One region of the Rhizobium sp. OAE497 genome, then DNA from elsewhere that is predicted to be linked to it. Evidence: riboswitches for the same ligand, from Rfam matches in the RefSeq annotation. Region 1 holds a riboswitch; each other region holds the start of a gene.
What was found. Region 1 has a riboswitch for cobalamin ahead of nrdH (glutaredoxin-like protein NrdH). Riboswitches for the same ligand answer to the same signal wherever they lie in the genome.
Positions count from the first base shown of each region.

Region 2: it holds a riboswitch for cobalamin, as region 1 does, so the genes downstream of both, cobU (bifunctional adenosylcobinamide kinase/adenosylcobinamide-phosphate guanylyltransferase) here and nrdH (glutaredoxin-like protein NrdH) in region 1, are expected to answer to the same signal.
Region 3: it holds a riboswitch for cobalamin, as region 1 does, so the genes downstream of both, bluB (5,6-dimethylbenzimidazole synthase) here and nrdH (glutaredoxin-like protein NrdH) in region 1, are expected to answer to the same signal.

Region 1 is NZ_JBEPOA010000002.1:671,652-682,104, reverse strand. Features, by position in the region: gene nrdF (class 1b ribonucleoside-diphosphate reductase subunit beta) at 1-382, opposite strand, end outside; gene nrdE (class 1b ribonucleoside-diphosphate reductase subunit alpha) at 553-2,712, opposite strand; gene nrdI (class Ib ribonucleoside-diphosphate reductase assembly flavoprotein NrdI) at 2,682-3,092, opposite strand; gene nrdH (glutaredoxin-like protein NrdH) at 3,105-3,326, opposite strand; cobalamin riboswitch at 3,580-3,803, opposite strand; gene ABIE40_RS22645 (response regulator) at 3,996-4,664, opposite strand; gene ABIE40_RS22640 (sensor histidine kinase) at 4,819-6,261, opposite strand; gene ABIE40_RS22635 (peroxidase family protein) at 6,670-10,453, shown strand, end outside.
Region 2 is NZ_JBEPOA010000001.1:2,166,059-2,176,511, reverse strand. Features, by position in the region: gene ABIE40_RS11195 (LysR family transcriptional regulator) at 1-21, shown strand, start outside; gene ABIE40_RS11190 (entericidin domain-containing protein) at 119-274, shown strand; gene ABIE40_RS11185 (hypothetical protein) at 278-628, opposite strand; gene ABIE40_RS11180 (glycine betaine ABC transporter substrate-binding protein) at 727-1,725, opposite strand; gene ABIE40_RS11175 (cobyric acid synthase) at 2,176-3,630, shown strand; gene ABIE40_RS11170 (chloride channel protein) at 3,627-5,417, opposite strand; cobalamin riboswitch at 5,640-6,032, shown strand; gene cobU (bifunctional adenosylcobinamide kinase/adenosylcobinamide-phosphate guanylyltransferase) at 6,327-6,839, shown strand; gene cobW (cobalamin biosynthesis protein CobW) at 6,844-7,893, shown strand; gene cobN (cobaltochelatase subunit CobN) at 7,897-10,453, shown strand, end outside.
Region 3 is NZ_JBEPOA010000001.1:2,019,529-2,029,981, forward strand. Features, by position in the region: gene ABIE40_RS10450 (NADP-dependent malic enzyme) at 1-1,342, shown strand, start outside; gene ABIE40_RS10455 (DUF2865 domain-containing protein) at 1,469-2,566, shown strand; gene bluB (5,6-dimethylbenzimidazole synthase) at 2,600-3,283, opposite strand; cobalamin riboswitch at 3,327-3,508, opposite strand; gene ABIE40_RS10465 (TolB family protein) at 3,527-4,357, opposite strand; gene ABIE40_RS10470 (NYN domain-containing protein) at 4,388-5,101, opposite strand; gene ABIE40_RS10475 (NAD+ synthase) at 5,186-6,868, opposite strand; gene ABIE40_RS10480 (LTA synthase family protein) at 7,111-9,000, shown strand; gene ABIE40_RS10485 (DUF1003 domain-containing protein) at 9,080-9,613, shown strand; gene ABIE40_RS10490 (GFA family protein) at 9,610-10,005, opposite strand; gene ABIE40_RS10495 (TadE/TadG family type IV pilus assembly protein) at 10,307-10,453, shown strand, end outside.

The DNA.
Region 1 (10,453 bases):
GATAGGCGTCGTCGACATCCGGCGTCAGGCAGAGCGTCGAGAAGATCGACGAGTAGGAGCGTGCGTGCACGGCCTCCATGAAGGAGATGTTGGAGAGCACCGCCTCTTCATGCTGGGTCGCGGCATCCGCCATCAGCTTCACCGAGCCGACGCCGTTCTGGATCGTGTCGAGCAGCGTCAGCCCGGTGAAGACGCGGATGGTCAGCTGCTGCTCCTCGGGCTTCAGCGTCGCCCAGGAGGGGATGTCGTTCGATAGCGGCACCTTTTCAGGGAGCCAGAAATTGCCGGTTAGGCGGTTCCAAACTTCGAGGTCCTTGTCGTCCTCAATGCGGTTCCAGTTGATGGCGCGGATGCGGCTGATTGGTTTTACGGCGATGTTCATAGTGTGCCCTTTGGAAGGAATTCATCTGTAGCCCCCTCATCCGCCTGCCGGCACCTTCTCCCCGAGGGGAGAAGGGATACCGCGGCGGCGTCTCGCTCAACATCCCCTCTCCCCCCGGGGAGAGGGCTAGGGTGAGGGGGCCGCTTGCTCAGAACATTAAAGCTGAGGGATCAAAGCGTGCACGACACACACCCTTCCACCTGCGTGCCCTCCAGCGCCATCTGGCGAAGGCGGATGTAGTAGATGGTCTTGATGCCCTTCTTCCAGGCGTAGATCTGCGCCTTGTTGATGTCGCGGGTCGTCGCGGTGTCGCGGAAGAACAGCGTCAGCGACAGGCCCTGGTCGACATGCTGGGTCGCTGCCGCATAGGTGTCGATGATCTTCTCCGGCCCGATCTCGTAGGCATCCTGGTAATAGTCGAGATTGTCGTTGGTCAGGAAGGCTGCCGGGTAATAGACGCGGCCGATCTTGCCTTCCTTGCGGATCTCGATCTTCGAGACGATCGGGTGGATCGAGGAGGTCGAGTGGTTGATGTAGGAGATCGATCCCGTCGGCGGCACGGCCTGCAGGTTCTGGTTATAGAGACCACCCGACATGACCGCTTGCCTCAGCGCCATCCAGTCTTCCTGCGTGGGAATTTCGATACCGGCATTGGTGAACAGGTCAGCAACCGTCTGCGTAGCCGGTTTCCATTCCTGCTCTGTGTATTTGTCGAAATATTCGCCGGACGCATATTTCGAATTTTCGAAACCTTTGAAGCTCTGGCCACGCTCGACCGCCAGCCGGTTCGAAGCACGGACGGCATGGTAGGTCACCGTGTAGAAGTACATGTTGGTGAAGTCGATGCCCGCTTCGGAGCCGTAATGGATGCGTTCGCGGGCGAGATAGCCGTGCAGGTTCATCTGTCCGAGACCGATGGCGTGGCTCTCGTCATTGCCCTTCTCGATCGACGGGACCGAGGAGATATGGCTCATGTCGGAAACCGCCGTCAGCGCCCGGATCGAAGTCTCGATCGTCTTGCCGAAATCGGCCGAATCCATCGCCGCGGCGATGTTCAGCGAGCCGAGATTGCAGGAGATATCCTTGCCCATATGCTTGTAGGACAGATCGTCGTTATATTCGCTGGCCTCGCTGACCTGCAGGATTTCCGAGCAGAGATTGCTCATGGTGATGCGCCCGGCGATCGGGTTCGCCTTGTTCACCGTGTCTTCGAACATGATGTAGGGATAGCCGCTCTCGAACTGGATTTCGGCGATCACCTGGAAGAAGTCACGCGCCTTGATCTTCTTCTTGCGAATGCGGCTGTCGGCCACCATCTCGCGATACTTTTCGCTGACCGAAATCTCGGTGAAGGGCACGCCGTAGACGCGTTCCACGTCATAGGGCGAGAAGAGGTACATGTCCTCGTTGTTCTTGGCGAGTTCGAAGGTGATATCGGGGATGACGACGCCGAGCGACAGCGTCTTGATGCGGATCTTCTCGTCGGCATTCTCGCGCTTGGTGTCGAGGAAGCGCATGATGTCGGGGTGATGCGCATTCAGATAGACCGCACCGGCCCCTTGCCGAGCGCCGAGCTGGTTCGCATAAGAAAACGCATCTTCCAGGAGCTTCATCACCGGAATGATGCCCGACGACTGGTTCTCGATGTGCTTGATCGGCGCACCGGCCTCGCGGATATTGGTCAGCGACAGCGCCACGCCGCCGCCGCGCTTGGAAAGCTGCAGCGCCGAATTGATCGAACGGCCGATCGATTCCATATTGTCCTCGACCCGCATCAGGAAGCAGGAGACGAGCTCGCCGCGCTGCTTCTTGCCGGCATTGAGGAAAGTCGGCGTCGCCGGCTGGAAGCGGCCGGAAATGATCTCGTCGACCATGTCGCGGGCGAGCGCCTCGTTGCCCCGCGCCAGCGCCAGCGCCACCATGCAGATGCGGTCTTCGTAGCGCTCCAGATAGCGCTTCCCGTCGAAGGTCTTCAGCGTGTAGCTGGTGTAATATTTGAAGGCACCGAGGAAGGTCGGGAACCGGAATTTCTTGTCGTAGGCGTGATCGAAGAGATCGCGGACGAAATTGAACGAATACTGGTCCAGAACCTCCTGCTCGTAGTAGCCCTCGGTCACCAGATAGTCGAGCTTCTCCCGGAGGTTATGGAAGAAGACGGTGTTCTGGTTGACGTGCTGCAGGAAATACTGCTTGGCCGCCTGCCGGTCCTTGTCCAGCTGGATCTTTCCCTCGCCGTCATAGAGGTTCAGCATCGCGTTCAGCGCGTGATAATCCAGCGCGGCGTCAGCGGCCTGCGCCTTCAAGGGGCGCTCGAGAACTGCCGTGTCCAAAATCGTTCCAATCCGTGTTTGACATTGGCGACGTCGTCGGCCGTGCCGAGAAGCTCGAACCTGTAGAGGTACGGCACCTGGCATTTGCGCGAGATGATGTCGCCGGCAAGCCCGTAGGTCTCGCCGAAGTTGCTGTTGCCCGCAGCGATCACGCCGCGAAGGTTCGAACGGTTTGCCGCATCGTTCAAGAAACGGATCACCTGTTTGGGCACGGCCCCCTTGCCGCCCTCGCCGCTATAGGTTGGGACGACAAGCACATAGGGCGACCCTGCCTGCAGGGTCGCGCCTGTGATGGGGATGCGCTGCGCGGGAAGGCCGAGCTTCTCGACGAAACGATGGGTGTTCTCCGACCGGCTGGAAAAATAGACGATCTCGCCCATCGCTGCGGCCGATCAGGCGAGCGCGCTGATCATGTCGGGGCGGAAGCCGGCCCAATGCTGCTCGCCGGCGATGACGACGGGCACCTGGCGGTAGCCGAGGCCCTGCACCAGCTCGTAGGCAGCGCTATCGGTGGAAACGTCGATGATCGTGTAGTCGATGCCCTGGCGGTCGAGGGCGCGGGTGGTCGCGGTGCACTGGACGCAGGCGGGCTTGCTGTAGACGGTGATGCTCATTGGGAAAACCTCGTGACTGGAAGGCATGGGATATCGTTCGGACATCCGCCGATATCCGCGTTTGGGAAGACCGAAATGGAAGGCAGCCGTTACCGATTGCCGGGCGTCAGCAGCCCGTCATTCGCGCCGGTATGATCTGAAACTCAAAGACATAAGACTTCACCCCGAAGTGGCTCATGCAGGACACACCGGAGGAAGCGAAGAGCCGCATCATGCGCGCATCTCATCGCTCGCCAGCCGGACACCCCGCCCGTGGACGTTTTCGCTCAAGGCAGGTCTCCTGGCTTGCGGATCATCACATTCATCCCGGCCTTCCCGGGTCTTCATGACCCAGTGACCCGAAATGGGACAGATGCTCGCCGCTTACAGTTGCGGGGGCAGCTCCGGCATTGTCCCGCTTTGCAGCGGGTCTCACCGAATTCCCGTCTTAGCCCACGACCCCTACGAATCGTGAGAACCTCGAACACTAGATATAGTACGCGAGTCAAAATCAGCGTCAATAATTTGTTTGCCAACAGCACGGAGGAAAGTGGGGAAATCCAGCGAACATGGTGAATGGGGAGTAAACGCGGGGGTCAATGCCAGCCGCGTTTGCTCCCCTCTCACACTCTGCTACCGAAGAAAATTGGCCAGCCTGCCCTACTTCAGGAGCCGCGTTAGGCCATAGGCCTATGACAACATCTGTGGAGCGCTGGTCTCGACCGGCGCCTGCAGCTTCTGCGCCGCAAGCACGACTTCGACGCGGTTGCGGGCGTCGAGTTTCTGCATCAGCAGCGTCATGTAGTGCTTGACGGTCTTCTCGCTGATGTCGAGCATGCTGGCGATTTCGCGGTTGGTCTTGCCCTGCAGCAGGTAGGTGACGATCTGCTCCTCGCGGGCGCTGAGCCGCTTCTGCATCTGCGCCTTGCGGCGGATTTCAGCCGTCTTCATCGACAGGATGACCTTGGTGGCGAAGCCCGGCGTGATGAAAGTGCTGCCGTCATGGACGGTCTTGATCGCCTCGTAGAGATCGCGCGCCGTGCTGCCCTTGAGCACATAGCCGCAGACGCCGAGATTGAGAACCTGGATCGCCGTGTCGATATTGGCGGTCGCGGTGAAGACCACGACCTTGGTGCCTTCGTAATTCTTCTGGATCAGCTCAAGCGCCGCCAGCGTGTCGCCCGGCATGCTGAGATCGGTGACGAGGACATCGGGACGATGCTCCTCGACGATCTTCAGGGCGTCGATGGCATTCTCACCGCGCGCCGTGACCCGGAGGTCATCCTTAGCGGAGTAAAGATTAACCAGTCCATCCAGTAATATTGGATGATCATCTACGAACGCGACCGAGATAGACATGATGACGAATAACCCCCTCGTCTTTCTATCCAACAGCTCTAATGTAATCAGAGCAAAACATAAAGCTGGATTTTAATGCTTGGTTAACTTCATCGTATTTGTGTCTATTCCACATCTATGCTTATAGCTACCTATCAATTCGGCTAGTTCCGGCTCAATGGGCGGCGGCATCCGCCTGCTGCAGTTCCAGCGTCATTGTCAGCACCATCCCGCCATCCGGGCGCTTGCCGATGGTCAGCGACCCGCCGAAGCTTTCGATGCGCTGGCGAAGGCCGTAAAGCCCCATTCCCCCTTCGCGCGCCGCAAGCGGCAGCGTCCCCGGAGGCAGACCGTCATCCTCGACCGAAATCGAGATGACCGGCATGTCGATGCGACATCGGACACGCTGACCGTTGGCGCCGGCATGTCGGTAGGCATTGTTGAGCCCCTCCTGCACGAAGCGGTAGATGCAGGTCTTCAGCGCCGGGGGCAGATCGGCATTCGTGCCGCTTGAGGTGAATGCGACCTTGGTTCGCGTGCGCGCCTCGTGCTGCTTGATCGCTTCGGCCACCACATCCTTGGCCCAGAGATGCAGGATCTCCGGCAGGAGCAGCGACTTCGTCACCGTGCGCGTTTCGATGAGCGCTTCGCCCAGCGCCTTGTTCGTCGCGTCGAGAGCCCTGTCGCGTTCATCCTTGCGGGTCAGGTCCCGCAGCTCGTCGAGCTGCAGGATGGCGAGCGTCATCAGCTGAACGGGACCATCATGCAGATCGGCGCCGATGCGGCGGATGAAGGTCTCGTTCATGTTGGCGAGCTCCATCGAGGCGCGCCGCGCCGTATCGCGCAGCTCCATCAGCTCCTTGGAAGCCAGTTCCGCCTCCTCGGCGCGATGGCTCAGCGCATGGCGCTGGGTCTCAATCGTCCGGCTGCCGCGCCTGACGATCAGGAACAGGCCGAGCATGACAACGAAGGAAAACAGCGCCACGGTCGCCCAGGTGACGATCCGCAGCCGGGCGAGCTCGCCCATGAAGCTGTTCGGCTCCTCATGGATCTCGGCGACGCCGATGATGCGGCCGGAAGCCTGGTCGTGGAGCGGGCTGTAGATCTCCAGATATTCCGTATTGATGTTGCGGAACGTGTGCTCGGCGGCCTTGAGATCGGCATAGATAGCGACGATCTCGCCTTTCAATGCCCGCTGCAGCCCATCGGGAAACTCGAAACGCTGGCCGATCATCGGCTTTGCGCGCGAATAGGCGACTGTCCCATCGGTCGCCCAGATTTCCAGATGCGGAAACCGCGCCTTGAAATCCGGATCGTCGAACAGCGAATCCAGAAGCTCGATGCTGGCAGCCGGAAGAACCTTCGAGAGCGCCAGCGCCTGGACCTCCGCCTCCGTCAGGCTCTGCACCAGAAGCGCTGTCGTCCCCGCCTTGCTGTTCAGCGCCTTGTCGGACACCAGTCGCGTCGTCAGATAGCCGGCCGAGAGCGTGGCGATCAGAATGACGAGGCCGCTCGCAATCAGAAACTGCGTCGAAAGCGTCCGGTGCGCCACCCAGGCGATCACATGCGTGAACAGCCGCGAGCGCTGCTGCGCAGGCTCCTTCACCTCTTCATGCACGTTAATATCCCCACCCTAAAGTATTCACTCGGCAAAACGTCCCCCAATGCCGATCAGGCTTCTATCGTCGCAGTATTGCGGCGCGAAAGAAAGGACCATTTTTATACTATAGGCGCAGGCCGATTCTATCAGACCAAAGGCCAATTCATCATAGGACTTTGCTCCCGGAGTAATAAGGACCGAAGACCTGCTCCGCCGGTGGACGAACATCGAAAACATCGTCCGACCATGCGCCGTTCAAAACCCCGGCAATTTTCCGCAAGATCGCATCATCCCAAGCCAGCCGTGCAAGGCGGGCTTCTAGACAGATCAAGGGCATATCGAGCCGCCGGAATCGTCAAGCGATCCGGCGGACAGGGGAAATTTGCAAACATCAGGCGCCGGGACAGCGCGCCGACGGAGGGGAAAATGGTAACGCTGGTAAGACACGATCTCGAATTCATCCTGAAGCAGATCGCCATCGCCGAACAGCATGCGGCCGGTGGCGACCTCGCGGCTCTCGTCGCCGAAGCCGGCGAAGCAGCTGGCGCGACCGGAACGGGTGCGCCGCAGGCGCATCTCCTGCCTTACGGTCTCAGGACAGTCGACGGCAGCTACAATAATCTGCTCGACGGCAAGGAAACCTGGGGCGCAGCCGACCAGCCGTTCACGCCGCTGGTGCAGCCGAACTACCTCAACGAGAACGACGACACACAGATGTTCGGGACACCGGCCAATCCGGTTTACCTGACCAACGGCAACTATACGCCGGGCACGCCGACCGGCAACCCGATGCTGGCGCCGGGCACCGTCGTCGATGCCGATCCGCGCATCATCTCCAACCTGATCGTCGATCAGACCAGCAATAACCCGGCCGCGATCATGGTCTATGACGCCATGCTCGCCGAGGGCAAGACGGCGACGCGCGCCGAAATGAAGGACGCCAACGGTATCACCGTGGTCCATGCGAACAATGTCATGGGTCCCGACGGCAGCATTCTCGCCGCGGCGGGTACGCCCGTCTACGTCTACACCTTCGAAAACGTTTCGCCCGATATCGGCGATTCCGCGCCGTACAATTCGATGTTCACACTGTTCGGCCAGTTCTTCGACCACGGCCTCGATCTCGTCGCCAAGGGCGGCGCAGGCACGGTCTATATCCCGCTGTCGCCGGATGACCCGCTTTACAATCCGGCATCGCCGCATACCAATTTCATGGTTCTGACCCGCGCCAGCCGCACCCCGGACGGCGAAGTCGCCGCCAACACCACGACGCCCTGGGTCGACCAGAACCAGACCTATACGTCGCATGCCTCGCATCAGGTCTTCCTGCGCGAATATGTCATGCACGACGGCAAGCCGGTCGCGACCGGCAACCTGCTCGACGGCGCCCGCGGCCTGCCGACCTGGGCCGACATCAAGGAACAGGCCCGCGAGATGCTCGGCATCGAGCTGACGGATGCCGATGTCACCAACATCCCGCTGCTGCGCACCGATCCCTATGGCCGCTTCATCCCCGATGCCAACGGTTATGCGCAGATCATCACCGGCATTGGCGCCGACGGCATCCCGAACACGGCTGACGACATCATCGTCTCCGGCACGCCGGGCGCCCCGGCCAGCACAGCCGGCGCCGTTCGCATCGGCCATGCCTTCCTCGACGATATCGCCCATGCCGCCGTTCCCGTAGTCGTCGGTGGCGTGCTTGTAGCCGATGCCGATGACATCGCCGGCAATCCGGTTGCGACGAACACACGCGGCCAGAATGTCGAGTATGACAACGAATTGCTCGACGCCCACTACATCACCGGCGACGGCCGCGGTAACGAAAACATCGGCCTCACCTCGATCCACCACATCTTCCATTCGGAACACAACAGCGTCGTCGAACAGACGAAGCAGGTCGTCCTCGACAGCGCCGATCTGGTCTTCATCAACCAGTGGCTCCTCGAGCCGATCACCACATTGCCGACGACGGAAGCCGAACTCGAAGGACTCGTCTGGAACGGCGAGCGCCTCTTCCAGGCCGGCCGCTTCACGACTGAGATGCAGTATCAGCATCTGGTCTTTGAAGAATTCGGCCGCAAGATGCAGCCGGATATCGACGCTTTCCTCTTCGAGCCGTCGACCGATATCAACCCGGCGATCTTTGCCGAATTCGCCCATGCGGTTTACCGCTTCGGCCACTCGATGCTGAACCAGGATATCGACCGTCTCGTCGAAAATCCCGACGGCACTTTCAGCTTCGACAACATCACCCTCTTCGACGGCTTCCTGAATCCACTCGAACTCGGCGAGGTCGATGCCAACGGCGACGTACTGATCGATCACGACCAGGCAGCCGGCGCGATCATCCGCGGCATGACCCGCCAGGGCGGCAACGAGATCGACGAATTCGTCACCGACGTGCTGCGCAACCAGCTGGTCGGCATTCCGCTCGACCTTGCTGCCCTCAACATCGCCCGCGGCCGCGACGTCGGCCTGCCGACGCTCAACGAGGCACGTGCGCAGTTCTATCAGGCCGCCGGCCAGGACACGCAGCTGAAGCCCTATGTCAGCTGGACGGACTTTGCGCTGAACCTGCAGAACACCGCCTCGATCGTCAACTTCATCGCCGCCTACGGCACGCATTCGTCGATCACCGGTGCAACGACGCTCGACGCCAAGCGCGCCGCAGCAGCCTCCATCGTGCTCAACACGGCAGGCGCACCGGCCGACCGCCTCGACTTCCTGAACTCGACCGGCGCTTGGGCGAATGCCGAGACCGGCCTGAACGACATCGACCTCTGGATCGGCGGCCTTGCCGAGAAGAAGATGGACTTCGGCGGCATGCTGGGCTCCACCTTCGCCTTCGTCTTCGAACTGCAGATGGAAAACCTGCAGGAAGCCGACCGCTTCTACTACCTCTCCCGCGTTCAAGGCCTGAACCTTCTCAACGAGCTGGAAAACAACTCGCTGAGCAAGATCATCATGCGCAACACCGATCTCGGCGCAGGCACGACCTCTCTGCCGGGCGACATCTTCTCGACGCCCGACTACACGCTTGAAATGGATGAGAGCAAACAGGTCGGCGATGACCCGATCTTCACCGATCCGATCCTGCAGGCCCTCACCCCGCTGGTCGTGCGCCGCGACACCGATGGCGATGGCGATCTCGATTACATGGCCTATCACGGCGGCGATCATGTCGTCATGGGCGGCACGGATGAAGACGACACGATCATTGCCGGCGACGGCGACGACACCATCTGGGGCTATGGCGGCAACGACACGCTCGAAGCAGGCTACGGCGTCGATCATGTCCACGGCGGCGACGGCGACGACATCATCACCAATGCCGGCACCGATATCGGCGCGGCCGACTTCCTGCATGGCGAAGGCGGCAACGACGTCATCCACGGCGGCAGCGGTCTGGCGCTGATCTTCGGCAACGACGGCAAGGACTTCATCATTGCCGGTCCTGACGGCAAGCACGTGCTCGGCGGCCTCGGCGACGACTTCATCCGCGGCGGCGACGGCGGCGACTTCCTGATGGGTAACGAAGGAAACGACTGGATCGAAGGCGGCGGGCGTTTCGACACGCTCTCGGGTGAAAACTCCGAACTGTTCTTCAACTCCTCGATCATCGGTCACGACGTTCTGAACGGCGACGGCAGCGACACCGACTACGACGCCGAATCCGGCGACGACATCATGTTCCAGGGCGATGGCATCCAGCGCAGCAACGGCATGGCCGGTTTCGACTGGGCGATCCACAAGGGCGACGACACGGCGGCCAATTCCGATCTCGGCATCCCGCTCTTCGCCACCCAGGAAGCCTTCATCCTGCGCGACCGCTTCGATCTCGTCGAAGGCCTGTCCGGCTGGATCCATGACGATGTGCTCACCGGCCGCGTCGCCCCGACCAATGCCCGGGCGGAACTGCAGAACACCGCAGCGATCCCCGGCACCGGCAGCCCGCTCGAAAGCTACTCGAACGCGCTGCTTGAGAAGAACCTCAGCCTGATCGCCGGTCTCTCCGAGCTCGTGGCGCACCGCGCCCGCACCAGTGTGACGGTCAACGGCGTCACCGAGACCATTGTCATGGATACGGCCGATGCCTCCGACATTCTGCTCGGCGGTGGCGGTGACGATGTCATCACCGGCCTCGCCGGCGACGACATCATCGACGGCGACCGCTGGCTCAACGTCCGCATCCGCATCAACGACCTCA
Region 2 (10,453 bases), on a different contig from region 1:
GCCAAGGCTGCTGCCGCCTAAGCCATTATTGGCGTGAACCTTTTTGGCTTTGGTGCGTTAATCGCCCGGAGCGGCGCCCGCCGCTTCGGAGAGGTCATATTTGCAAAGGATTTCCAAAATGACGACGACAGCCAAAATCGGTGCTGCCTTCCTGCTTCTGCTCGCCCTGTCTTCCTGCGGCAACACGATCCGCGGCATGGGTCGCGATACGGCCAACGCCGTCAACGCCACGCAGGATGCCGGCCGCTCGGTTGACCGCGCGGCGCGCCATTAACGATCAGATCTTGGCTGCCGGATAAGCCTTTTCGAGGCCGCCGGAGCGGGAGAGACCATTGCGGAAGGCCTGATAGGCCGGATGCTGGCTCGACTTGGCGGCCTCCATCAGCCGGATCTGAAGACGGGCAGGTGCAGCCGTGCCGATCCATGTGCCCGTCGTCTCAAGCTTCAGCGAATTCAGGAAGCGGCTCTCCGCGGAGAGATCGAGATAGCGGTGCAGGCCATCGACCAGATTGTCGTCCTGCGCGACGTTTTCCATCAGCAGTTCGATATAGGACTTGTCGGCCTCACTGGCGCCGGCAAACTTCTGAGCAACGGTTTCGCGATCGGGGAAGGAAGCGGCTGGGGTCATCGGGTACCTCAAGAAAATCGTTTTGGCGCGCAACAGAGGCGCGGTCGTTATCGGTTCTTCCTTTTGCCCGCTCTGGCCTTCGCGAAGCTTGCAGCGCCTTAGAGCGCCCGCTTGACCCGTGCCGCGATCTCTTCGGGAACCCAGGTGGTCCAGAGCTGCGGATAGTTCTCCAGGAAATAGACGGCGGCGTTCCGGCTGCTTTCGCTGTGCTCGTCCTGCCAGGCGAGGACGTCGTTGATCGTGCCGTTATCCCAGCTGCGCTTGCGCAGGTAGTCCATTGCCGGGCCGGCGCGATCGGCAAAGGCCTTCGTGGTGACGGTGACGCCCTGCGAGGTCGGGTATGCATTGCGCCGCGGGCGGGCGCAGCCGGAGACCGCCGTGCAGGTGTTCCACTCCATCTCGCTATATGGAACGCCCATGCCGAGGCGGATCATGTCGTATTTTCCGATGAGGGCGGTCGGCGCCCAGTAGTAGCCGAGCCAGCCGCGCTTGCGCTCGAAGGCATCGGCGATCGAGGCGTCCAGGTCTTTCGGCGTATCGGCGCTGATCAGGTTGAAGCCCTTGGCTTCGGCATAGTAGGCCTTGAACAGATTCTGCGTGGTGATCTTGCAGCTCCATCCCGTCGGGCAATTGAAGACCGCGCCTTTTGCGGGGTCGTTCTCATCGGGGAACAGATCGGGCCTTGCCAGCGCATCCTCGATCGTCCTGATCGAGGGATTGGCATCGGCAACGAATTTCGGGATCCACCAGCCCTCGACCGCGCCATCGGCGAGGATCTCGGCGCCCTCGACCAGCCGCCCGGCGGCGATCGCCTTGGATAGCTCGATCTCGACGCCCTTGACCCAAAGCTCGGGCGCGACGTCGGGCGTGCCCTTGCCATCCATGGATGCGAAAGTCGGCATGGTATCGCCGGGGACGATCTCGACGCTGCAGCCGTAGCCGGCCTCCAGGATGATCTTGTCGAAATTGGCAGCGATCGCAGCCGACCCCCACTTCATCTCGGCGATCGTCACCGCGCCGCAACCTGCCGCTACGGCAGCTGAAGCGCAGGCCCAGGCCATGGCTGACAGGAACAGCATTCTCAATGCGGCCTTCATCTGCGCTTCCTTTGTTCCACTTGTGATTTTTTATTTTGTCGATGGTAATGCCGAAAAGGTTGAGATCAACTTTCTCAGGTTGAATTTTTCTGGGCTAAATATTTGATTTGTATTGGCTAATATTACGGGTTCGCACAGCTTTCCGTTAGGTGAGTGCAGGAGTCGGTTTCGCGTCGCGGTCAATAAAAGTTCAAAAAAGGTCGAAATTCATCTTTGCTTAAGAGCTCAATAACTCTCCGGTAAGAATGTCGCGCTATCAGTGTAACCACGGCGGGGGACAAACCGCCGGTTCTCCGGATCAGGTTCTGCGTCCCGGAGAGCACGAGTTTCGCCGTGTATGGGCGATACGCCAGAGTTTTACGGCAAACCGCGCGGCTCCCGGCTGGCGCGGCTTTCGCGTTTAGGGACCTGCCGTTGACCGCGCGCGGCAACGCGTTGTAGGCGTCATGCATGACCAGAGCCATCATGCTGCAGGGAACAGGATCGGATGTCGGCAAGACGGTGCTCGTCGCCGGGCTCTGCCGGCTGGCGGCCAATCGCGGGCTGACAGTTCGCCCCTTCAAGCCGCAGAACATGTCGAACAATGCTGCCGTCGCCGATGACGGCGGCGAGATCGGCCGGGCACAGTGGCTGCAATCGCTCGCCGCGCGCACGCCATCGTCCGTTCACATGAACCCGATCCTGCTGAAGCCGCAATCGGAGAATGGCAGCCAGATCGTCGTGCAGGGCAAGGTCTGGGGGCAGGCGAAAGGGCGTGACTATCAGCGCCTGAAGCCGCAGCTGCTCGAGTATGTTCTCTCCAGTTTCGCGACGGTTTCTGAAGGCGCCGATCTCGTCATCGTCGAGGGCGCGGGATCTCCGGCGGAGATCAATCTGCGGCCGGGCGATATTGCCAATATGGGCTTTGCCACGCGGGCGGACGTGCCGGTCGTGCTGGTGGGCGATATCGACCGCGGCGGGGTCATCGCCTCGCTGGTCGGAACGCATGCGATCCTCGATGAGCGGGATCGCGGCATGATCTCTGGCTATATCATCAACAAGTTCCGCGGTGACGTTTCGCTCTTCGATGACGGGATCTCCGCGATCGGGCGCTATACGGGCTGGCCGTGTTTCGGCGTGGTGCCGTGGCTGAAGGCTGCCGGCGGTCTTCCGGCCGAAGATTCCGTCGTTCTCGAAAAGCTGGCGCGCGGGAAGCCGGCGGCGCTGAAGGTCGCCGTACCCGTGCTGCCGCGGATTGCCAATTTCGATGATCTCGATCCGCTCCGCGCGGAAGAGGATGTCGAGCTTGTCTTCGTCAAGGCCGGCGACCGTCTTCCTGATGATGCGGCTCTCGTCGTTCTGCCGGGCTCGAAGTCGACGATCAGCGATCTCGCGGATTTCCGTGCGGCGGGCTGGGACCGCGATCTCACGGCTCATATGCGGCGTGGCGGGCGGGTGATCGGCATTTGCGGCGGCTACCAGATGCTCGGGCGCAAGGTTCATGATCCGCTCGGCATCGAAGGCAGTGCAGCTGAGACGGACGGGCTTGGCCTTCTCGACGTCGAGACGGTAATGGCACCTGAGAAGGTCGTGCGCAACAGCCGCGCGGTCTCCGCCGAATATGGCACGCCGCTTTCCGGCTATCAGATCCATCTGGGCGTGACGGAAGGCGTGGATTGCGACCGCCCGTCGGCTCAAATCGACGGCATGCCTGACGGTGCGATCTCTGCCGATGGCCGGGTGATGGGGACTTACCTGCATGGTCTGTTTTCGAGCGACTCCTACCGCGCGCGACTGCTCGAAAGTTTTGGTCTCGCAGGCGAACGGAAGAGCTATGCCGAAAGCGTCGACAGGGCGCTGGATGACGTGGCGGCCGAGCTGGAGCGCCACCTCGACCGCGACTGGCTGCAGCGGCTGCTGGGCTAGATTTCGCCGGAGACCTCGCGGCGGCGGCGGTCCAGTTCTTCCGTATAACGGCGCAGCGTATGGCTTTCGCTGAGCTGGCCGACGACCTTGCGCTCGATCAGATTGTTGAGTACGGCGAGCGCTTCACTCTCGGTCTTGTCGAAGATCGCGGCGGCCTGCTTGGCGTTCATCTGCGGCTGCAGGAAGTCGTTCTTGTAGCGGATGAAGCTCTCCAGGCCCTTGCCCTCGTCATCCGTATCGATCGGATTGGAATGGATTTCGGGGACAAGGACGAGGCCGGCATATTTGCCGGTATCATCGACGAGGATGACGCGCTGCGTGGAACCGGCCGGGAAGGTCTTCTTGAACTCCTCGACGGAGGTCGCGACATTGGCGGTCTTCACGTCGGCGCGCATCAGCTTGCCGACCGTCAGGTTGCGGATCCAGCCGACATCATGGGCGCTGCGGATGCTTTCACCACGCAGATGGAAGCGCCATGTGGCGAAGGAGTAGCCGAAGGTGGTGCGCACGACGAGCGACGAGGTGATGACGGCGGCGAGCACCAGCGCGGTGATCGGGAAGTCGCCGGTGATCTCGAGCGCCAGGAAAGTCATCGTCAACGGTCCGCCGATGATGGCGACTGCGAGCGAACTCATGCCGACGACGGCATAGACCTCCGGTGTCAGTGACGCATGTGCAAAGAACGGCGCCGAATAGGCGAAGAGCTTGCCGAGCAGGGCGCCCATGAACAGCGAGGCGAAGAACAGGCCGCCTCTGAAGCCGGAGCCGATCGATACGGCGGAGGCGAAGGATTTCAACAGCAGAATGCCGATCAGCGCCGGGATCGCCACCTGATGCGACAGGTTGAGATGCAGGGCGCCATGGCCTGCCGAGAGCACTTGCGGCGAAATCATCGCCAGCAGGCCGACGACGATGCCGCCGAGCGCTGGGCGGGCATAGGTCGGCACCGAGCTCTTGCGCGCCAGTTCCTCGATGAAGGAGACGCCCTGCATGATCAGAATGCCGGCACCGGCGCAGCAACCACCGAGCAGGATCGCTGGAACGTAGTCGGCCGGAACGACGCTGCCGAATTGGCCGACATCGATGGTAAAGTCGCTGCCGGCAAGCAGGCGGGCGATCAGTGTCGAGAGCAGCGCGGAAACGACGACGGGGGTCAGCGAGACGATCGTGTAGGTGCCGATGATCAGCTCGAAGGCATAGAAGGCGCCGGTCAGCGGCGCGTTGAAAGCGGCGGCGATGGCACCTGCCGCGCCGCAGCCGACGAGGACGCGCAGATCGGCGCGGCGCAGCTGCAGCTTCAGGCCGAGCTTGGAGGCAAGACCGGCCGCAAGCTGCGTATAGCCGGCCTCGAGGCCGACGGAGGCGCCGAAGCCGTTTGAAATCAGGTTCTGGATGGCGACGATCACGCTATCGGTCAGCGACAGGCGGCCGCCATGCAGCGCGTTCGCCTCGATCGGGTCGACCATCGGCTTCTTGCGCGTTCTGCTGAGGATGAACAGCAGCAGACCGAGAAGCAGACCGCCGCAGATCGGCGCCAAGAGCAGGAGCAGCTTGTTGTCGATCTCCGACGAGCTGAGACGATCGACATCGCTGATGCCGAAGATCAGGCTGTGCATTTCGCGCGAGATCAGGCTCATGCCGGTCACCGCGCAACCGGCGATGATGCCGACAGCGCCGCCCGCGAAAACCATGCCCATTTCATTCTGGCGCGCCAGCGCGCGCAGCCGCGCCATATCGAATTTGAGATGGCGCCGCGCGAGGCGGCCGATGTCGGTTTTCGTGAGCATGATGAGAGAACTAGGCGATGGAATGCAGGATCAAGGAAGCGCGCTTTTTGCGCCGCATGATTTCGCGAGCAATTGCAGCAAAAGAGAGGCGGTTGCAAACGAAATGTCGCCTTAAGTCAATGAATTTAATAGACTATCTGTTTGGTAGACTCAGTAGGGTTAAGGGCGGGCTGTTTGGATTGCCCCGGCATCGATTGACTTCGCATGGCCGCACGCCTAACGATGCGTTCAATTACGGATGGTTCCGGGGCGGCGGTTGCTGCCCGGGATGAAAAGGGAATGTGACGGGGCGGACCCAAACCGGGCGCCTTCATCACAGCCGACCCCGCGACTGTAGAGCGGTCAGGGTCTTCCATCCGGTGCACCGGCACCACTGCCTGATCGCTGCATTCCGCAGCAGGGCAATGACTGACGGACACCGGAAAAGCCACTGGAAATGCATCGTGATCAGCCGGGGCAGGACGCCTCTTATTCTACGAATCGTCCGCCTTTTCACGAGAATGCAGCCGGGAAGGCGAGGAAGATCCGCTGGCACGATCAGGGATGGCCTTTCGGCCGTCCCTGTCGGGGCCGACAACCGCGAGCCAGGAGACCTGCCATCTGTGCCGGGCGAAGAGCCCCTTGGGCATTCCCGCCCGCTGCCAGCACGGAGGTTGTCATGGCTGAAACGAGAATTTTCATGCCGCTATGTGCGGCGCCTCAGAGGGTTTTCCTCACTCCTGTGGTCTTAGGGCTGCGCCCACTGGATGTCACAGGAATCCAGCGTGCCCAAATCCTTGGGCACGGGAGACTCATTTCCTTGTTGCTGCGATTCATTCACGGCGCAGACGCGCCGTGGCTGGATTCCCGTGACAGGCACAGGAATGAGGGAAGACCGAGAGATATGTGCCCCAGCACGGTGGCCTTCGCATGAGCAATGCGACTTTCATCCTCGGCGGCGCCCGGTCCGGCAAGTCCCGCTTCGCCGAAAATCTCATGACCGCTACCGGTCTCGAACGTCACTACCTGGCGACGGGGCGAGCATGGGATGACGAGATGCGGGCGCGGATCGAGCAGCATCGGGCCGATCGCGGGCCGTCGTGGCAGACCCATGAGGAGCCGCTGCAGCTTGCCGAGCGCCTGGCGGCGATCGACGGCGCGGGGCGGGCGATCCTGGTCGATTGCCTGACACTGTGGGTCACCAATCTGATGATGGACGAGCGCGATGTGGCGGCGGAGAGTGCCGCGCTCGCGGCCTGGCTGCCGAAGGCGAAGGCGCGGCTCGTTCTTGTTTCCAATGAAGTCGGCCTCGGGATCGTTCCCGAAAACCGGATGGCGCGGGATTTTCGCGACCATGCCGGGCGGCTGCACCAGATGATCGCGGGCTGCGCCGCGGACGTGTATTTTATCGCGGCAGGTCTGCCGCTGAAGATGAAGGGTTGAACGAATGAACCAGCAGAAAATCCCCGCAACCGTGATCACCGGCTTCCTCGGGGCCGGCAAGACGACGATGATCCGCAACCTGCTTTCCAATACCGGCGGCAAGAAGATCGCGCTGATCATCAACGAATTCGGCGATCTCGGCGTCGATGGCGACGTGCTGAAGGGTTGCGGTGCTGAAAATTGCACTGAGGACGATATCATCGAGCTCACCAACGGCTGCATCTGCTGCACCGTCGCCGACGATTTCATTCCGACGATGACCAAGCTTCTGGAGCGCGATCAGCGCCCCGACCACATCGTCATCGAGACCTCGGGTCTGGCGCTGCCGCAGCCGCTGGTCGCCGCCTTCAACTGGCCGGACATCCGCAGCGAAGTCACCGTCGACGGCGTCATCACCGTTGTCGATAGCGCCGCCGTCGCTGCAGGGCGTTTTGCCGACGACCACGATGCCGTCGAGGCGCGCCGCGTCGAGGACGAATCCCTCGATCACGAAAGCCCGATCGAGGAACTGTTCGAGGATCAGCTGACCTGCGCCGATCTGATCGTTCTCAACAAGACCGACCTGCTGGACAGCGAAGGCCTCGTCCGCGTACGCGAGGAAGTGACCTCGCGCATCTCTCGCAAGCCTGCGCTGATCGAAGCGAAGAACGGCGATGTCCCGGCAAGCGTTCTGCTCGGCCTCGGCATCGGCACGGAAGAGGATATCGCCAACCGCAAGTCCCATCACGAGCTGGAGCATGAAGATGGCACGCCGCATGACCACGACGAGTTCGACAGCTTCGTCGTCGAGCTCGGCACGCTTGCCGATCCCGCCGGGTTCATCGAGAAGCTGAAGGGCGTGATTTCAGAGCATGACGTGCTGCGCCTGAAGGGCTTTGCCGATGTCTCCGGCAAGCCGATGCGCCTGCAGATCCAGGCTGTCGGCAGCCGCATCGACCAGTATTTCGACCGTGCCTGGGCGCCGAGTGAAACCCGCGGCACGCGCCTCGTCGTCATCGGCCTGCACGATATGGATGAAGCTGCCGTGCGCAAGGCAATCGAGGCGCTGGTCTGATCCATGCATCTGCTCCTCGCCCAGAAAGGAACGATCAGCGACGGTGACGAGGCGATCGATCTCGGCCAGTCACCCGGCGATATCCTGTTCCTTTCTGCGGCGGATACGGAGCTTTCGGCAATTGCCGCCGCTCATGGGCAGGGTGGCGGCAATCCGCTGACGTTGCGCGTCGCCAGCCTGATGAGCCTGAAACACCCGATGTCCGTCGATGCCTATGTCGAGCGGACGGCGCGGCACGCAAAGCTGATTATCGTCCGGGCGCTCGGGGGGGCGAGTTACTTTCACTATGCTCTCGAGGCACTGCATGCCTGCGCGGCCCGCAGTGGCGCGCGGATTGCGGTGCTGCCCGGGGATTCCAAGCCGGATGCCGGGCTGACGCCGTTCTCCAATGTCGATCTCGATGATCTCAATGCGCTCTGGTCCTACCTCATCGAGGGTGGCGACGAGAATTCGCGACGGTTTCTGGATTATGCGGTGGCAATGGTTGCCAGCGGCGAGAAGCCGGGTGCGGCTGCTCCGTTGATGAAGGCGGGGATCTGGTGGCCGGGGCGGGGTGTTGTCGGGGTTGAGGAGTGGCGGGCCCTTTCGGATCGGCTGCGGTCCGCGATACCCCCCTCTGCCTTGCCAGGCATCTCCCCCACAAGGGGGGAGATCGACTCGTGGGGCGCTTCTCCCCAAACAATCGAGGTTGAGACGAGCGGGTCCACCCAGCCAATCTCCCCCCTTGTGGGGGAGATGTCCGGCAGGACAGAGGGGGGTAATTCACCCTCGACCGACGCCCCTATCGCCGCCATCAGCTTCTACCGCGCCCTCGTCCAGAGCGGCGAAACCAAGCCGATCGAAGCGATGATCGAGGCGCTCGCAGCGGAAGGCCTGCGGCCGCTGCCGGTCTTTGCCTACAGCCTCAAGGATCCGGTCTCCACCGGCATCCTCGAAAGCGTCTTTGCCGCGGCCGCACCCGATGTCGTCGTGAACACAACAGGATTTGCGGTCTCCGCCCCCGGCGCCGACCGCCAACCCACCATCCTTGAGGCCAGCGGCGCCGTCGTGCTGCAGGCGATCTTTTCGGCCTCCTCGAAGGAGGCATGGAGCGGGTCCTCACAGGGCCTGTCGGCGCGCGATCTCGGCATGAACGTTGCGCTTCCCGAAGTCGATGGCCGGGTGCTGTCGCGTGCCGTCTCGTTCAAGGCGGCGGCGCGCTACGATGCCAATGTCGAGGCCAATATCGTCGGCAGCGAGCCGGATGCCGGGCGGATGCGCTATACGGCGAGACTTGCTGCTCATTGGGCGAGGTTGCGGCGCAAGACGGTGGCAGAGCGCCGGGTGGCGCTTGTGATGGCCAATTATCCGAACCGCGACGGGCGGCTCGGCAACGGCGTGGGGCTCGATACGCCGGCCGGGACCGTCGAGGTGCTGAAGGCGTTGCGCCAGGCGGGTTACGGCGTCGATGCGTACCCGGCTGATGGCGATGCGCTGATGGGGCATCTGATGGATGGGCCGACCAATTCCGGGCGCGATGGGCGCGTGATCCGTGAGCGGCTTTCATCGAGTCGATACAAGGCTTTCTTCGAAAGTCTTCCGAAAAAGATTCAAGATGAGGTGACAACGCGATGGGGCGGCCCGGAGGCGGATCCCTATTTCGTCGATGGCGGTTTTGCGCTGCCATTTTCGCGGCTTGGCAATGTGCTGATCGGCATCCAGCCGGCGCGGGGCTACAATATCGATCCGAAGGAAAGCTACCATTCGCCGGATCTTGTACCGCCGCACGGCTATCTCGCCTTCTACGCTTTCCTGCGTGAAGAGTTCGGCGCCGATGCCGTCATTCATATGGGCAAGCACGGCAATCTCGAATGGCTGCCGGGCAAGGCGCTGGCGCTGTCGGAGGAATGCTATCCCGAAGCGATCCTCGGGCCGCTGCCGCATCTCTATCCCTTCATCGTCAACGATCCCGGCGAGGGCACGCAGGCCAAGCGCCGCACCGCCGCCGTGATCATCGACCACCTGACGCCGCCGCTGACGCGGGCCGAGAGCTATGGGCCGCTGAAGGATCTGGAGGCGCTGGTCGACGAATATTACGAGGCCTCCGGCGGTGATCCGCGCCGTATCCGGTTGCTGTCGAAACAAATCCTCGACCTCGTCGCCGATATCGGCCTCGACAGCGATGCCGGGATTGCCAAGGGTGAGGCGGAGGACGAGGCGCTGAAGAAGCTCGACGCCTATCTCTGCGACCTCAAGGAAATGCAGATCCGCGACGGGCTGCATGTGTTCGGCGTGTCGCCTGAGGGGCGGTTGCTGACGGACCTGACGGTGGCGCTGGCGCGGGTGCCGCGCGGGCTCGGCGAGGGTGGTGATCAGAGCTTGCAGCGGGCGATTGCGGGGGATTTGTTCGCAAACCCCTCCCCAACCCCTCCCCACAAGAGGGAGGGGCTTAACGCGTTGCTGCCGTCTCAATCCGCAACGGCTGAACCAGTTGAGGTTGGCCGATCCGTGGAGGCTATCTCGGCGCAAAGTCCCTCCCCCTTGTGGGGAGGGGTTGGGGAGGGGTTTTCTTTCGATCCCC
Region 3 (10,453 bases), on a different contig from region 1:
GGACTTCCCGAACCAGGTCAACAACGTTCTCTGCTTCCCCTTCATCTTCCGCGGCGCGCTGGATTGCGGCGCCGAGGAGATCAACGAAGCGATGAAGATGGCAGCGGTGCGCGCCATCGCCGGTCTCGCCCGCGAAGAGCCGTCGGATGTCGCCGCCCGCGCCTATTCCGGTGAAACGCCGGTCTTCGGGCCGAACTACCTGATCCCGTCGCCCTTCGACCCGCGCCTCATCCTGCGCATTGCGCCGGCCGTCGCCAAGGCTGCGGCCGAAAGCGGCGTAGCGCGCCGTCCGATCACCGATTTCGACGCCTATCTCGACCAGCTGAACCGCTTCGTCTTCCGCTCCGGCTTCGTCATGAAGCCGATCTTCACGGCCGCCAAGGCTGCCGAGAAGAAGCGGGTCATCTTCTCCGAAGGTGAAGACGAGCGCGTGCTGCGCGCCGCCCAGGTGCTGATCGAAGAAGGCATTGCCGAACCGATCCTGATCGGCCGTCCGCAGGTCATCGAGACCCGTCTGCAGCGCTACGGGTTGCGTATCCGTCCGCTCGCCGATTTCGCCGTCATCAATCCGGAAGACGATCCGCGCTTCCGCGAATATGTCGATCTCTACCTGTCGCTGGTCGGCCGCCGCGGCGTCATCCCGGAAGCGGCGCGCACCATCGTGCGTACCAACACCACGGTCATCGGTGCGCTGGCGCTTCGCCGCGGCGAAGCCGACGCGCTGATTTGCGGCCTTGAGGGACGTTACGAGAAGCATCTGCGCGACGTTCGCCAGATCATCGGCAAGCGCAAGGATGTCCGTGATTTCTCGGCACTCAGCCTGCTGATCTCGCAGCGCGGCGCGACCTTCTTCACCGACACCTACGTGACGTTCAATCCGAGCGCCGAAGAAGTGGCGGAATCGGCGGTTCTCGCCGCCGAGGAAATCAAGCGCTTCGGCATCACGCCGCGCGCCGCCCTCGTCTCGCATTCCAACTTCGGCTCGCGCGAAAGCGAGAGCGCCACGAAGATGCGCGGCGCCCTGCAGCTGATCCGCGAGGCAGCGCCCGATCTCGAAGTCGATGGCGAAATGCATGGCGAAAGCGCGATTGCCGACGAGATCCGCAAGCGCGTCATGCCATCCACGACGCTGCACGGCGAAGCCAATCTCCTGGTCTTCCCGAACCTCGATGCGGCCAACATCACGCTCGGCGTCGTCAAGTCGATGACCGACGGCCTGCATGTCGGCCCGATCCTGCTCGGCACGGCGCTCCCGGCTCATATCCTGGCGCCTTCGGTCACCTCGCGCGGCGTCGTCAACATGGCGGCTCTCGCCGTCGTCGAAGCACAGCAGCCGGCGTGAATTTGCAGTCGATCGGAAAAATGCGTTAGAATTCCTTCGTTAGCTTGTTAACGGAAGGCAGCTAGACAGGATGGATGCGGCAAATGCCCTGCCGCTTCCGGTTTGACTATGCTGCGGGATGATACCGTGAAACGCCGAAGCCTGACCCTTGCCCTTTTCCTTGCGGCTGCCGCGCCAGCGGCAGCGCAGACGAACGCGATCTGCGAAGATCTGCGCGGCCGCCTTGCCGACCTGCCGCAGGTGATCGGCAACGGCCCGGAAATCCGCCAATATGCGAGCGCGATAGCCGAGCAGAACCTCGAGCTCCGCAAGCTGCGCAACGACCTGCGCAGCAACGGCTGCAGCGTCGACAGCATGGTCGTCATCGGCGGCGAGAATGCCGGCTACTGCAGCGACCTGCAGGAATCCGAAGCACGGATGATCGACAACATCCACTACCTCCAGGACCGCCGCAACCAGCTGCGCGAATCCGGCGGCAGCGATATCAACGAACGCCGCCAGCTGATGGCCGCCCTTGACGACAACGGCTGCAACGACGATCCCGGCTATCAACCGGACGAGCGCGCCTACGAGCCGGCGCCAAGCACTGAAGAACAGGCGATGCGCGGCGATACCTTCATCCCGCTCGGCAACGGCGAGGAAGGCAACACGCAATATGGCGTGCCGCGCGGCGAGATGATGTCGCATGTCAGCACCATGTGCGTGCGAACCTGCGACGGCGGCTTCTTCCCGATCAGCACCAACGCCACCTCGATCGATTTCAGCCGCGATGCCTCGACCTGCTCGAAAATGTGCCCCGGCATCGAGACCGAGCTCTTTTATCAGGACGTTTCGAACACCGACGCGGCCAATATGATCTCGGCCGCCACGGGCACCCGCTACAGCGCGATGCCGAACGCCTTCGCCTACAAGAACCGCGCTCCCGGCGAAAAGTCGTCCTGCAGCTGCAATCTGACCGCCTATTACGAGCAAATGCGAAAGAACCAGACCGTAAGCGAACCGCCGCCGAAGGGCTCGATCACGACGATCACCACCAAGCCTGCAGCCACGGCATCTCAAACGCCGGCTGCACCGCAGCCACAGATCCCGGACCGGCCCTATGAGCCGCAGAATAGCAAGGTCCGCCAGGTCGGCCCGCAATTCCTCGCAGGCGACCAGGGCAGCATCGATCTGAAGAACCCGGCAACATCAGGCCCGCAGCCGCAGCAGCAACAGCAGAACTAAGACCAGCCGGCATACGCTGAACGTCTGCCGTTCCTAGCGGCGGCCCCAGCCATCGCGGAAGACCAGCTCCTCGAGCGGCAGCCGCTGCCGCCAGCCTTTGACGGCGAGTTCCGGCTCCCGGTAGAGCTCGTCGACATAGCCGATGCAAAGCCAGGCAACGATCTCGATATGCGCGGGCACGCCGAGGATCTCCTTGAGCTCGCTTTCATGAAAGATGCTGACCCAGCCGACGCCGACGCCTTCGGCCCTCGCCGCAAGCCACAGGTTCTGCACGGCGCAGACGGTCGAATAGCTGTCCATCCGCGGATTATGCGTACGCCCCAGCACCACCTCGCCGCTGCGCGAGGGATCGCAGGTGATGCAGAGGCCGAGCGGTGCCTTGAGGATGCCTTCGAGCTTCAGCGACCGGTAGGTCGCCTGCCGCTCGCCATCGAACATCCCGGCCGCCTCATGGTTGGCGCGATCGAACGCCTCCCATACCCGCCGGCGCACGGCCGCATCATCGACGACGATAAAATTCCACGGCTGCATGAAGCCGACCGACGGCGCATGATGCGCGGCCGCAAGCAGCCGCATCAGCACATCCTCGGGTACCGGATCCGGCAAAAACTGGTCGCGCACGTCGCGCCTGGTCATGATCGCCCGGTAGACGGCATCGCGCTCGTCACCGGAAAAAGCGGATGCGCGCTGCAGCGCATCCCCGCTCAAGGGTCGCATCGTCAAATCCCCAACAACGCAACCGACCCGCCGTCCGCGCGGGATCAGTCTATGATGCCAGGCCGGTCTTCTGACTTGGCGTCATCCGCCCGCCGCAGCCTTCCCGGTGTCAACCAGTGGCACGATGCGGCAGGCGTCAGCCTTACAGCGTTGGGCACGTTCCGGTCTCACACCGGATTCCCGATTCTCCCGCCGCTGGCGGGCACCTGACGAAAACCCTCTTGCCCGTTTTACCGGCGCGCTTCAAGTGGCCGGGAAATAGCGCACATAGGCAAACTCATCACCATCCGGTGACCAGCAGGGAACATTGATCGTGCCCTGCCCGCCGAACAGTTCGAACAGCGTCGTCAGGTTGCCGCCATCCATGTCCATCAGCCGCAGCCTGACATGCAGGTCGCGCGGGTGATCGAAGACATCTGGATCGTAGGAGAGGATCAGCACCTTGTCGTTAGCAGGTGCTGGATGGGCAAACCAGTTGCCGTAATTGTCGTGGGTCACCTGCTCCAGCCCGGTACCGTCAGGATGGATGCGCCAGATCTGCATCAGCCCGGTGCGGCTGGAATTGAAATAGATCCACTGCCCGTCGAAGGAATAGTCCGGCCCGTCATTGCGCCCCTCCCCATGCGTCAGCCGCCGCTCGGCGCCGCCATCGACCGCTATCGTGTAGATGTCGAAGACGTCGTCGCGGATACCGCAATAGGCCAATTCCTTGCCGTCGGGCGACCAGCCGTGCCAGTAGGACGGAAGATTGGTGGTCACCTGCTTCGGCGCCCCACCTTCCGCCGAAAGCGTGTAGATGCAGGATTTGCCATATTCCGTCTTGTCCGAAATGACATAGTGCCGGCCATCGGGCGAAATGCCGTGATCGTTGTTGCAAGCAGCGGCAAAGCCGGTGTCGACCTGCCTCAGCCCACCCTCACCATCCGGTGACAAGCGATAGAGCAGCCCATCGCCGTTCAGCAGCAGATAGCGCCCGTCAGGCGAAAAGTTCGGTGCCTCGATCAGCTGCTCCGTCTGGAAAACCACCCGGCTCTTGGCCGTACGGATATTGTAGATCTCGACCGAACTGCGCATGCATGCCTCCCGCATTGTGCGGCGGTCCGGCTATCCGCCGTTCCGCTTCATTCTGATTTGCATGCGGTTTGTGCCATGCATCTGTGTCTCGATAAAGTCGCATCGCTTCAAAAGCGAACTGAGGTTCGGAGCGCCGAAATGCTGTGCCTTGAAGTCGGGATAGACCTGCCGCAGCAAGGTGCCGAGCTCAGCAATATCCAGCCAGCCTTCCTCCCTCAGCTTCGCCGTCTGCAGCGCCTGCGCGATATAGGGCCGGATGCTCGGTGATGGCTGCAGCGCCACGACCTTGGCCAGTGCCGGAAGGCTTGCCGGCGCCTCTGCGAGACGCAACTCGAAGAAATCATCGAACGACTCGCGCAGCAGCCTGGAAGCATTCGGCGCGCCAACCCCGATCGCCTGCTTGCCGCGCATCCTGATACGCGTCGCCAGATGGCCGACGTCGCGATCGCTGCTGGCGATGCAGAAAAGATCGATCGCCGAGGCGCCGAGATATTCCATCGCATCGACGGCAAGCAGGATGTCCGCACCATTCTTGCCCGACTGGGAGCTGACCGCCGTCTGCAGGCTGAGCGCATGCTTTCCGGCAGCCGCGACCCACGGCTGGGCAGCCTCCCGCGTGAAATCGCCATAGGCGCGCCGCTCGACAAGGCGCCCGTAGCCGGATGCGATGTCGATGATCTCGCCCGCCGAGCGCGCCGGCAGGTTTTCGGTATCGATGAAGACGGCGACTTTCGTATCACGCACGATCAGGACCTCCCGCATTTCTGACGATAGAAACGCGGGAAGATGCGGAAGTCAGCAGCTTTCGGTTGATCGGGTTAACGATCGCTAACTGCGATCCCTAAACCGGTTGGTAATCGGGTAGCGGCGATCACGGCCGAAATTCTTCTTGGTGATCTTCACGCCCGGCGCCGACTGGCGGCGCTTGTATTCGGCGAGATAGAGCAGATGCTCGACGCGGTGGACGGTTGCGACGTCATGACCGCGGGCGACAATCTCGTCGACGCCCATCTCCTTCTCGACGAGGCATTCGAGAATGTCGTCGAGAACAGGATAAGGCGGCAGCGAATCCTGGTCCTTCTGGTCCGGGCGAAGCTCGGCGGACGGCGCCTTGTCGATGATGTTCTGCGGAATGACGACACCCGACGGACCAAGCGCATCCGGCGGCACATGTTCGTTGCGCCAGCGCGAGATCGCATAGACCTGCATCTTGTAAAGGTCCTTGATCGGATTGAAGCCACCGTTCATGTCGCCATAGAGGGTTGCGTATCCGACCGACATTTCCGACTTGTTGCCCGTCGTCACCACCATCGAGCCGAACTTATTGGAGATCGCCATCAGGATCACGCCGCGGGCGCGGCTTTGCAGGTTCTCCTCGGTGATGCCGCTATCTGTGCCCTCGAAGAGATCCGAAAGCGCCGAGGTGAAGCCCTTCACCGGCTCCTCGATGGGCACGATATCGTAGCGGCAGCCGAGCGCCCTGGCGCAATCGGCGGCGTCCTTCAGCGAATCCTCCGACGTGTAGCGATAGGGCAGCATGATGGTGCGCACCCGCTCCTCGCCCAGCGCATCGACGGCAATCGCCGCGCAGATCGCCGAGTCAATACCGCCCGAAAGGCCGAGCACCACATTCTTGAAGCCGTTCTTGTTGACGTAGTCGCGGAAGCCGAGGAGGCAGGCGCGGTAATCGGCCTCTTCCTTCTCGGGAACATGCGACATCGGCCCTTCGCTGCAGCGCCAGCCGTTCTCGCCGCGCTTCCAGGTCGTCACCGCCAGCGCCGGCTCGAACTGGCTCATCTGGAAGGCCAGCGACTTGTCGCCGTTGAAGGCGAAGCTCGCGCCATCGAAGACCAGTTCGTCCTGGCCGCCGAGCTGGTTTGCGAAGATCAGCGGCAGGCCGGTCTCGATGACCTGGCGCAGCGCCACCTGATGGCGCACGTCAACCTTGCCCCGATAATAGGGAGAGCCGTTCGGCACCAGCAGGATTTCAGCGCCGCTTTCGGCCAGCGTCTCGCAGACGCCGAGATCGTTCCAGATCTCCTCGCAGATCGGCACGCCGATCCTGACGCCACGGAAATTCACCGGCCCCGGCATCGAGCCTTCGTCGAAGACGCGCTTCTCGTCGAACTCGCCGTAATTCGGCAGGTCGATCTTGTCGCGTAGCACCAGGATCTTGCCGCCATCGATGACCGCAACCGAATTGTGCCGCCCGGTTTCGCCCTGGCGGGGGAAGCCGACGATGACGCCCGGGCCGCCATCGGCCGTATCGGCAGCGAGATCGTCGACCGCCTTCTGGCAGGCTTTCAGGAATGCCGGTTTCAGCACCAGGTCTTCTGGCGGATAGCCCGAAATGAAGAGCTCCGTCAAAAGCAGAAGGTCTGCGCCCTGGCGTGCCGCATCGGCGCGTGCCTCGCGGGCTTTTGCAAGATTTCCTGCAACATCGCCTACGGTGGGGTTCAGCTGCGCGACGGCGATACGGAGCGTGTTCAAGGGAGCGTTTTCCTGTGTCATGTCATTTATTTAGCGCGCGCGTCCTCGCCCCGCAACGTGCTCCGCCATGAAAACCGGCAGTGTCTGATACGCGGAAAATTCAAATCCCAGGGAAAAGCAAGGAAACATTAATGGTTCATCTAGCGTTCATGGCGGGCATGTGACAGTTCGATGAAGTTTTTATGACGCCGCGAAACCGGCGGGAATGACATTGGAGTACGCCCTTGATCGCATCGGTCATGAAGTCCGCGCAGGCCAGAAGAATGGCGCTGCTTTCCACTGGTCTCGGCTCCAATGTCCGCTCTCCGGCTGCCCGCGGTGTCCTCAGCGTCGCGCTGACCTTGTCGATCGCGCTGCTCAGCGTCATCGCCGTCGAATGGATCGCCCGCAGCACGCTTGCCGATGTCGGCGATTTCCTGACCTCGACGGCCCGCCCGGGCATGACCACCGTGGCAATGCTGACCATCCTGATGCTGACGTTGGACGCCGCCTTCGGGCGCCGCCACCAGTCGGCGCTGATCGTCGTGCCTCTGGTGCTGATCCCGGCTTTCGTCTCGAACCAGAAGCAGCACTATCTCTCCGACCCGTTCTATCCGTCGGATGTCTTGTTTGCCCGCCAGATCATGGAGCTTCTGCCAGTGATGGTCCGCGACCGGCCCTTCACCGCGGTCGCCCTCGTCATCGGCATCGCCCTTCTCGCCGCCGGTATCGTCTTCGGCTGGCGCTATGCCTGGCGCACCTTCCCGAAGCTCTCGGGTCAGGCGCGCCTGCGGCGCCTCTGCCTCGGCCTGCCCGTTATCGCCGCCTTCGGCTCGCTGATGGATTATTCGCAATATTCCTACATTCGCGACCGCCTGCAGGTCGTGCCGATGATGTGGGACCAGAAGGAAAACTACCGTAGCAACGGTTTCATCCTGGCCTTCATCTTCAATGTGCCGATGGCCGATGTCGCGGCTCCGGCCGGGCTGAATACCGAAGCGCTGGATGCGATCCCCGCTCGCAATTACGGCTATCTCGCCGGCCCGCGCGAAAAGCCCGATGTCATCATGCTGATGAGCGAATCCTTCTGGGATCCGACGCGGCTGAAGAACCTGAATTTCAGCGCCGACCCGATGCCGACGATCCGTGCGGCGCAATCCGGCTATGTCTTCTCGCCGGAATTCGGCGGCATGACAGCGAATGTCGAGTTCGAGGCGCTGACCGGCTTCTCGAATGCTTTCCTGCCCTATGGCAGCATTCCCTATCAGCAGTATATCCGCCGCGACATTCCCTCGCTCGCCACCTTCTTCCGCGGCGAAGGCTATGCGGCGCGCGCGCTGCATCCCTTCAGCGGCTGGTTCTGGAACCGCAACGAGGTCTACAAGGATTTCGGCTTCGAGGAATTCCGCACCGAGGAAACCCTTCCGCCGATGGAAAAGCGCGGCATCTTCGCCTCCGATGACTCGCTGATGAAGGAGATCATGCGCGAGGGCGACGGCCTCGACAAACCCTTCTTCTTCTTCGCTGTCACCCTGCAGGGACATGGCCCCTACGAGGCCAATCGCTACGCGCACAACTCGATCGACATCCAGGGTAACATCCCGGAAGCCGACCGCGCCACGCTCGCCACCTATACGCAGGGCGTCAAGGAAGCCGACGACAGCCTGAAGATGCTGATGGACTGGGCTTCGCACCGCGACCGCGAGACGATTATCGTGCTCTGGGGCGACCACCTGCCGCCGCTCGGGAATGTCTACATGAGCGCCGGCTACATGCCGGACCAGGTGGCCACCCGCAAGGCGCCGCTCGACGTCATGAAGCAACAGCACGAGACGCCGCTGGTCATCTGGTCGAGCAAGAAGGGCGTGAAGCAGGATGTCGGGACGATCAGCCCGTCGCTGATCTCCTATAACCTGCTTAAATTCGCTGGCTTCGAGCATCCCTATTACACGGGCTTCCTCGGCCGCGTTCAGAAGAAATACGACATTATCGATCGCTACCAGCTGGCGACGCGCAAGAACGAAGTCACGCCGGATTGGGTTCTCGACCCCAAGAAGCTCGACCCGCTGGTGCGCGACTATCGCTATCTCCAGCATGACGTGATGTTCGGCAAGGCGCAGACGCTCGACCGCTTCTTCCCGCAGCACGTGATGGTCAACGAAGCCAGCTACTGAGCCTAAGACTTTAATTTGCATTGCATTCCGCCGGTCGGCGGGAATACTGGCTCCGACGCGTAACGCTTCGGAGCCAGGCATGTATAATCTTCCCAATTTCATCCACACGCATTTCGGCAAGAGCGCCGACGAACTCGGCGATATCGAGAAGCGCGTCCTCGCGAAGGCTCACGAGCGCAGGATCATCTCGACCGACGTCAACGCTGCACTCTCGGCGGAATCCTCCTTCGGCCAGCGGGTTGCCGACGGCATTGCGCGCGTCGGCGGCACCTGGTCCTTCATCATCGCCTTCCTCGCCTTCCTGGCCATCTGGACGGTGGTCAACACCATCATCCTCGCCACCGGCGCCTTCGACCCCTACCCCTTTGTCTTCCTGAACCTGATCCTGTCGATGTTGGCCGCCATCCAGGCGCCGATCATCATGATGTCGCAGAACCGCCAGGCCGAGCGCGACCGCTTCGAGGCCGCCAAGGACTATGAGGTCAATCTGAAATCGGAGCTCGAGGTCCTGTCGCTGCACCAGAAGATCGATATGCGGGTGCTGACCGAACTGACGGCGCTTCGCGAGGATGTCGCCCGCCTCAGCGCCGCCCTGGAAGCCAAGAAGATCTAGCCAGCGCCCGGATATTGCGGCAGTCCGTCGTTGATCTCGTAGAAATCACCCTTCTCGGCGCAATAGATGTGATAGCCGATGGCAAGATCGCTCGGCTTGTCGAAGGCACCGGCGAGGATCGACACCACATCGGAGCCGATCCGCTGCCAGAACAGCGCGGAGCCGCAGTTGCGGCAGAAGCCGCGCTCTGCCGCCTCGCTCGACTGATACCAGTGCAGGGTTTCGCGGCCGTCGATCACCAGCCCGTCCAGCGGCACATCGGCTGAGGCGAAATAGAGGCCAGTCTGGCGCCGGCACTGCGAGCAATGGCAGGCGACCACCGGCCCGGGCTTGTTCCTGCTCCGAAACCGGACGGCACCGCAGGCGCAGCCTCCCGTATATTCCCTGTCCATCATCCGATCCTCCGCCGTCATCTGCAGAGGAAATTGGCTGCAGCCGCGCGTCCGGTCAAATCCAATCTCTTGATGGAAAAGGTCAGCATTATTGATGACTTGCGCCCGCCCCACGCCGGGACAGCGTCGCGCACAAACCAGCAAAAGTTGCAGATAAAAACTGACCGCCGGCCGCGCGTTTCCCGAAATGGGGCAGGCTCGCAAAGCCAAAACACACGCATCACGTTCATTAGCTAATCTAAAATTAAGAGATGCGGCCTTATATAAGACGAAGCTCAACCGAGCTGACATGAGGTCCAACATGATCGTGTTCAACCGTTTCCGGTCGAATGAAAGAGGCGCCGCCGCCATCGAATTTGCGATTGTCGCGCCCATCTTCCTCCTCGTCATCCTGACGCTCATCGCCTACGCCATCTATTTGACCGCCGCCCATTCCGTTCAGCAGATC